2 regions of the Clostridium fessum genome follow, and region 1 is predicted to be linked to the other one. Evidence: predicted binding sites of a transcription regulator. Region 1 holds the regulator's gene; the other holds the start of a gene.
The links. The regulator LexA, encoded in region 1, represses DNA repair genes until DNA is damaged. The targets are predictions, from matches to a motif close to CNAACANNTGTTNG.
Positions count from the first base shown of each region.

Region 2: a site for LexA is predicted at 1,932-1,945, ahead of uvrA (excinuclease ABC subunit UvrA). Genes of this name have one in related genera too.

Region 1 covers NZ_JAQEQF010000002.1:162,555-166,774, reverse strand. The annotation lists gene PG862_RS03460 (TMEM165/GDT1 family protein) at 1-525, shown strand, start outside; gene fliB (flagellin lysine-N-methylase) at 513-1,667, shown strand; gene lexA (transcriptional repressor LexA) at 1,854-2,471, opposite strand; gene PG862_RS03445 (coiled-coil domain-containing protein) at 2,654-3,568, opposite strand.
Region 2 covers NZ_JAQEQF010000006.1:34,870-39,089, forward strand. The annotation lists gene PG862_RS08920 (ABC transporter permease) at 1-638, shown strand, start outside; gene PG862_RS08925 (formate/nitrite transporter family protein) at 968-1,771, shown strand; gene uvrA (excinuclease ABC subunit UvrA) at 2,072-4,220, shown strand, end outside.

The DNA of each region.
Region 1 (4,220 bases):
GTCAGTGAATTTATTCCTGACTGGCTTATTAAGATGATTGCAGCACTTGCATTTCTGTATTTCGCCGCATCGACTCTTGCCGGTGATGATGACGAAGAAGAGGAGGAGGGCGGTAAATCAAAGATTCAATTCGCACCCTTAGCTGTTTTTTGCACATTTTTTGTGGCAGAACTGGGAGATAAGACTCAGCTTACAGCCATCACGTTCGGAGCCAATGAAGGCATGAAATCAGCCTTTGTTGTATGGATTGGATGCTCTCTGGGACTTTTTGCAGCGGATATTCTCGGAATGCTGGTTGGATATCTTTTAAAGAGCAAAACTCCCGATGGGCTGCTGAATACACTGGCATTTGTTATTTTTTCCATATTTGGTGCTTTCACACTTTATCAGGGACTGAACATGATGAACGCAAGAGTCTGTCCGATTCCGGTATGGTCGGTATGGATTGCTGCGGCTGTTATTTTTACTGCCTTATGTGCCTGGATCTATATAAAAAGAAAGAAGGAAAATAAATGCGATATTTAAAACCACATTATTATGATAAATTTGTCTGTACAGCAGGAGATTGTCCGGATAGCTGCTGTGCCGGATGGCAGATCATGATTGATGAAACCTCTCTGGAGCGATATGGAAATGAAAAGAGCGAGTTCGGAACGCGATTACGCAATTCTATTGACTGGGATGAAGAATGTTTTTACCAGAACAATCGGCGCTGTGCATTTTTAAATGAAGAAAATCTCTGCGATCTTTATAAAGCACTGGGACCAGATTCTCTTTGTGATACCTGCCGGATGTACCCGAGACATACGGAAGAATACGAGGGACTTCGGGAATTATCTCTTTCCCTGTCCTGTCCGGAGACGGCTAGAATCATTCTTTCCTGTAAAGAACCGGTCCGTTTTCTGGAAGAAGAGGACGATTTGGAGGACGATTTTGAAGAATTCGATTTTATGATGTTTTCCCAGTTGGAAGATACAAGAGATGTTCTGTTTTCGATTTTACAGGATCGATCCCTTCCTCTGACTCTCCGAATGTCGGCATCCGAACAGCTGACAGAACAATATCAGATCCGGGTGGAAGAGCAGAAGGAATATGAAATTGATGAACTTCTGCGAAACTGTGAAGCTCATCATCAGAGAAAAAAACTCCAGGAATTTGTATCAGAAAGTCTTGCTGAAAAAGGCATTGATGCAGCATCTCTCCATCGGTGGGCACGCCAGATAGAAGAATTGCAGGTACTACGCGGTCTGGAACGCCTGCGTCCGGAATGGGATGATGTGCTGGATGGTGCTGAAAAGTGGCTGTATCAGGGAAGTGAGGAAACCTATCATAAAATTTGCGAAGAATTTCATAAGGCATATGGAAGCTTAGGAAGTCACAAAGAAGAATGGGAAAATCTGGGCGAGCAGCTTTTAATGTTTTTTGTCTATACCTATTTTTGCGGGGCTGTCTACGACGATATGGTCTGTTCCAAGATGGAACTGGCATTGTTCTCTGTTCGCTGGATACAGGAATTTCTGATGGTCAGATGGCTGGAAAATGGAAAGAAACTTTCCATGAAGGATGTGGAAGAAATCTCCTGGAGATATGCCCGGGAAGTAGAACATTCCGATGATAACTTAAATGCACTGGAAGACTGGCTTTTTGAGCGGTATGCACCGGTTTAATCACTGAAAGAAGCATATTGCAAAAATGAATCATACGAACAAAAAAGCTCTATTCTATAAAATTGAGCGTACCGTATCTCCGGACGTCAACGAATAGCATAGAGCTTTTGAGTTAAATTTTGCCACATAATGCTTCTGTCATTTTCATGATAATAAGCAAAAGGTAAGCGTCAGTAAACCAAGAGGTTACCGCATAAGGCGCAGCAGACCGATTACTTTGCCAAGAATCTGTACTTTATCCACAATAATCGGATCCATAGTTGCATTCTCCGGCTGGAGACGATAGTGACCGTTCTCCTTGAAGAAACGCTTAACGGTAGCTGAATCATCGATGAGTGCAACCACGATCTCGCCATTCTCTGCGACACTGGTCTGTTCCACGATAACACGATCTCCGTCATAGATGCCCACATCGATCATACTATTGCCGCGGACCTTCAGCATAAAAGTTTCGCTGTTCGGAAGCAGTTCTGCCGGAATCGGGAAATAGTTCTCCACATTCTCATCAGCCAGAATCGGCGCACCGGCTGCTACAGTACCGATAAGGGGTACATTTACCAGTTCACGGCGGGACAGGTTAAAGGTATCATCAACGATCTCGATGGCTCTCGGTTTCGTCGGATCCCGGTGAATATATCCGTTCTTCTCAAGCTGTTCCAGATGAGAGTGGACAGAAGAGGTAGACTTAAGCTGTACCTTTTCACAAATTTCACGTACCGTCGGCGGATAACCTTTCTTTAAAATGCATGCTTTAATAAATTCCAAGATCTCTTTCTGTTTATCTGTAATACGTCCCTGTGCCATATAGATTCCTCCTGTCGATGAAGTATATAAAATGTTTTTAATATCGGATATACAGTGATTCTGGCAGGATACAAGTCGAACGCCCACCTGATGGGACCAGCAGCTGAATCACTGAAAGGTCTGGCCTATAGTAAGCCCTTATTATATTATATATAGTAACATATGTTCGGGCAAAATGCAAACTATTGTTCGTCTTTATCAATGTTTTCTTTTTTAAGCTGTTCTCTTGCCTGCTCAAGCAGCACTTCCAGACGGGCATTTTCTTTGTCTGCCTGACGAAGGAGTTCCTGCATTTCCCGTTCTTTTTTGAATAGTGCGCGCTCCATCGTAAGCTCCGCCTGGGCTTTGCATTGCTGAAGACCCATATCAGCATCTGCTTTTTGTTTTGATAATTCCTGGGTAAGTCCTGTGAGTTTCTGCTGTAGTTCTTTATTTTCAGTTTCAAGTGCCAGAATCCGATCGGATGCATGCTGATAGGACTCTGACTTTACCTCCTGTTCCTTCTGAGAGTGAGAGAGAGCAAGTACCGTATCATGAAGCTCCTGTTTGCATTGTAAAAGCTCATTCTTAAGCATTTCTTCTGATTCTTTTGAATGTTCATTTTTCTTCAGCTGATTTTGTGCCTCTTCTAGTTTCTCCTTCAGCATCTGGTTGATCTGCTCCTGGTCAGCAGCACCTTTTTTGAGCGATTCTAGCTGTTCGGTGAGTGTCTGTTCCTGCTTGGTCAGCAAAGCGGACTCCGCATCCATTTTTTTCTTTTCTGCTTGAAGTTGTTCTACTTTTTTCTGTAACTCTGTGAGGCGCAGTTCTTTTCTCTGGAGTTCAGAAGAGAACTCCTCCCGTGCTCTGGCTTCTGCATTCTGGTTCAATTCCAAGCTATACAGATATGCGGAGGTGATGGACTTAACCATGGTTTCAAACTCCTCAATCTCGACACTTCTCCCCGGGATTGAGGATTTGGCTTGATTTAACTCAAACACCTGCATCACATGATCAAAGCCCTGGGCCTGGTTCATTCCTTTTTGTTCGCAAAATGCACGGAAAGCATCCGCTGTATCGGAATCGATTCGAAAGTTTGCCTGTTTAATTTCTCCCATATTCTATATTCTCCAATCTATTTTTTTGTAACTGTTTATGCAACTATTCAGTAGGTCTGCGCATTTACTGCGCTGACCGTACGAAAACATGGGTCAGCAGGCAAAAATCCCATTGCCGTAGGCAATTTTTAATGGATTTTTTCGTGTGACTGTGAAGGTACTGAACAGTTACCTGTTTATTTAATACCCTGACATTCTTGCTGCGAGATGGTAACTGTTCATACTCATGTAGACAGTTACGCGAGATAATACTCTGCTTATCAAACTGATTTCAAAGAAGTGCTTTGCAAAGATCATGCGCCAAGTCTTATAACGTTCGATTTAAACTGAAATTTCAAATTGCGTCATACTTTATTTTATGTATATAGATTATCATGAAACCACAATGGCGTCAATCTGATTCTATGGTATGTTATATATATGTTATACATGATTATTGTTATACATAGATTATGATTTTGATAGTAAAAATAGGAATGAAACTATCAACTATTCGTGAAAGGATGCTTTCGCGAATAGTTTCATCGACTTTTGTGGTCATATTTGCCAGAAATAGCAGCGCAGTTTTGTGCAATATGTATGATTTCCTATAAAAATCTATATACCTAAAGTATTTAGATTTTTATAGGGAGCAGGTGTCTGCTGCTTACGA
Region 2 (4,220 bases), on a different contig from region 1:
GCGTCTTTATGCTGGAAAAATCAGAGAACGGCACCCTGAAACTTCCAGATGCGGTGACGGCACAGATGCGTAACATCCACATCCCGGGACTCAGTGATCTGCCGGTGGTCGGAGAATTATTATTCTCCTATAACCCGTTCGTTTATCTTGGAATCATCATCGCGATTGTGGCGAGTTTCTACTTATATAAAACACAGGTTGGTTTAAATGTGCAGGCGATCGGAGAAAATCCGGGCGCAGCAGATGCGGCAGGTATCGAAGTTACAAAGTGGAGATACATTAATATCCTGCTATCCGGTGCGATCTGCGGTATCGGCGGCGCATATTGCTCGATGATCATCAACGGCGGCGTGTGGCTGCGCGACAGCGTCGGCGGTCTTGGCTGGATTTCCGTTGCCCTCGTTATCTTCGCGGCGTGGAAGCCGATCAATGTTATTTACGGTTCCTTTATTTTCGGGGCGCTGCGCGTGCTGAAATACTATGTGCCGAAAAACACGTATGCGATTCCAACGGCATTTTTCGATGCCCTTCCGTTCATTATCACTGCATTGGTGCTGGTGATCGCGTCGATGCGTAAGAATAAAGGGGCACATATCCCGGCGCATCTGGGCGAGAATTATTTCCGGGAGGAACGGTAGGAAAATGAAGGGGAACTTATAGGATTTGTGGGAGGGCTGCAAAAAGTAGTCACATGAAATAATAAGGGAAGCCCTTGATAGGTGATGTCAGATGGCGGCTTGAGATGATAGGACGACATCAGAAATGATATATAAATAATAGAAAAGACGGTTGTTTGTCAAAGATTTTAAAGGGATAGAACAGAAAGATCGGACGAAAACCGTCTTTTTCTGTTTGAAATGGAAGGAAAGGTTATAAAACGATGTGGCAGGTTCGGAAATTCAGAAGATAAAAGGAAGAATTTGAAAAATGAATTTCGGACATAGAAAGGCTGATGGGAGGAAAATCTATGATTGCATCGAAACAGATTGCAGAAAATTATGTGGAGACGGGCAGAAAAAAGGCGGAACTTCCGGTGTCTCATATGCTGATACTCGGCTTTTTCGCCGGAATGTTCATCGCGCTGGCAGGCGCGGGGGCTTCGGTTGCCTCGGCAGCAATGACAAATGCCTCGGCATCGCGGATTGCTTCGGCACTCGTATTCCCGGCAGGATTGGCGCTGGTGGTCTGCACCGGGGCGGAACTTTTCACTGGGAACTGCCTGATGACGATCTCGGCGCTGCAGAAACGGATTTCCGTGGGCGGGCTGTTTAAAAATCTTCTGTTTGTCTATCTGGGAAATCTGATTGGCGCGATCTTTGTGGCGGTTTTATTTGTCTACGGGCATATTCCAAGCCTGTACGGCGGCGATCTGGCGCAGGTTCTTCTGAATACAGCCGTTTCCAAGGTGACCCTGACTCTGCCGGAGGTGCTGTGCCGTGCGATCCTCTGTAATGTGCTGGTTTGTATTGCAGTCTGGGCGGCGATGAGCTCCGAGCAGGTATCTGGCAAAATTCTGGCGCTTTATCCGCCGGTGGCGATTTTCATTCTCTGCGGCTTCGAGCATTGCATCGCCAATATGTTTTACATCCCGGCGGGGCTGATGATCATGGGCGAGTACGGTCTGGCAGCGGAAGGGCTGACGATCGGAACCTTTATTCTCAATAATCTGATTCCGGCTACGATCGGAAATATGATCGGCGGGATGCTGGTGATTGGAGGCGGGTACTGGCTGGTGTATCTTCGGGGAACGAAAAATCGTGAAATAAAATGAATGCGTGAAAAAATGAAATAGGGCGAAAGGGTATTTTTGTCTGGTCTCCATGCTAGGTTTGGAGCCGGGCGGAGGTGCCCTTTTTGTATTAGAATTGATGAAAAGTTTGACTTCTATTCCCAAGGAATATCTATGTTTAGCTGATTCAATTTTATCAAACAGAACAAATGTTTGCAAAGACTTTTGGAATGTGTTATACTAAGCATAATTACAGGGAAGACTGTGACTATAATGACTATAAAATAAGTCAGCAGCGACATGATAAAACAGAGCAGAGTCAATGATAATTGAGGTACAGATATGGCGAAGCAATATATAAAGATACGAGGTGCCAATGAGCACAATCTGAAAAACATTTCCATTGATATTCCGAGAAATGAGCTGGTCGTCCTGACCGGACTTTCTGGTTCGGGTAAATCATCTCTGGCATTTGACACGATCTATGCCGAAGGGCAGCGGCGGTATATGGAGTCCCTGTCGTCCTATGCGCGTCAGTTCTTAGGTCAGATGGAAAAGCCGGATGTCGAGAGCATCGAGGGTTTGTCCCCGGCGATCTCTATCGACCAGAAATCGACGAACCGGAATCCGCGTTCGACGGTCGGTACAGTGACGGAGATCTATGATTATATGCGTCTTTTGTACGCACGGATCGGTATTCCGCATTGCCCGAAGTGCGGTCGTGAGATCCGCCGTCAGACGGTCGATCAGATGGTTGACCAGATCATGGCGCTGCCGGAGCGCACGAAGATCCAGCTTCTTGCCCCGGTCGTGCGCGGGCGGAAAGGACGCCACGAGAAAGTGCTGGAGCAGGCAAAGAAGAGCGGCTATGTCCGTGTGCGGGTGGACGGCAGCTTATACGAGCTTTCCGAGGAGATCACGCTGGATAAAAACATCAAGCACAATATTGAGATTGTGGTCGATCGTCTGGTGGTCAAGCCGGGGATTGAGAAACGCCTCTCGGATTCGATTGAGACGGTCATGGGACTTTCCAATGGCCTGATGCTGGCCGATACGGCGGTTCGGGATGAAAACGGCGAAGAAAAGCACGATACCCTGACGTTCAGTCAGAATTTCTCCTGTCCGGACTGCGGCATCAGCGTGGATGAGGTCGAGCCGCGCAGCTTCTCCTTCAACAATCCGTTCGGCGCGTGTCCGGATTGTTTCGGACTTGGTTATAAGATGGAGTTTGACGAGGATCTGATGATTCCGGACAAGAGTTTGAGCATCAACCAGGGTGCGATCACGGCGATGGGATGGCAGTCCTGCACGGACAAAACGAGCTTTTCCGGCGCGATCTTAAATGCATTGGCAAAAGAATACGATTTCAGTCTGGATACTCCGTTTGAGGATTATCCGAAGGAGATCCATGATATTTTAATTTACGGAACCGGCGGCAAGGTTGTGAAGGTGTATTACCGTGGACAGCGTGGCGAGGGAATTTATGATATTGCCTTTGAGGGGCTGATTCAGAGCATGAACCGCAAATACCGTGAGACGTTCTCTGATTCAATGAAGGCGGAATATGAGACATTTATGCGGATCACACCGTGTCCAACCTGCAAGGGGCAGCGGTTAAAAAAAGAATCTCTGGCGGTCACGGTCGGCGGGAAAAATATTTTCGAGGCGACCGATATGTCGATCGTCAAATTCCGCGAATTTATCGATGCGTTGGAGTTGACGCCGATGCAGCAGGCGATTGGTGCACCGATTTTGAAAGAAATTCGGGCGAGAATCAGCTTTCTTATCAATGTCGGTCTGGAATATCTTTCCCTGTCGCGTGCGACTGGCACGCTGTCCGGAGGCGAGGCGCAGCGAATCCGCCTGGCAACCCAGATCGGATCCGGTCTGGTCGGTGTGGCATATATTCTGGACGAGCCGAGTATCGGACTTCACCAGCGGGACAACGACAAGCTTCTGGATACCCTAAAACACCTGCGGGATCTGGGAAATTCAGTTCTGGTGGTTGAGCACGATGAAGACACGATGCGCGCGGCAGACTGTATCGTGGACATCGGTCCGGGCGCGGGCGAACACGGCGGCGAGGTCGTGGCGATCGGCACAGCGGAAGAGATCATGAAAAATGAAAAATCGATTACCGGTGCATATTTGAGCGGGCGCATTCAGATTCCGGTGCCGTCCGAGCGGCGGAAACCGACGGGATGGCTTACTGTCAGAGGAGCGGCAGAAAATAATCTGAAAAATATCGATGTTAAATTTCCGCTGGGCGTGATGACCTGCGTGACGGGCGTTTCTGGTTCGGGAAAGAGCTCACTTGTCAATGAGATTCTTTATAAAGCGCTGGCAAAGAAGCTGAACCGCGCACACACGATTCCGGGAAAACATAAGTCCATTGAGGGCGTCGAGCAGCTCGATAAGATTATCGCGATCGACCAGTCTCCGATCGGGCGGACGCCGCGTTCCAATCCGGCAACCTATACGGGGGCATTTG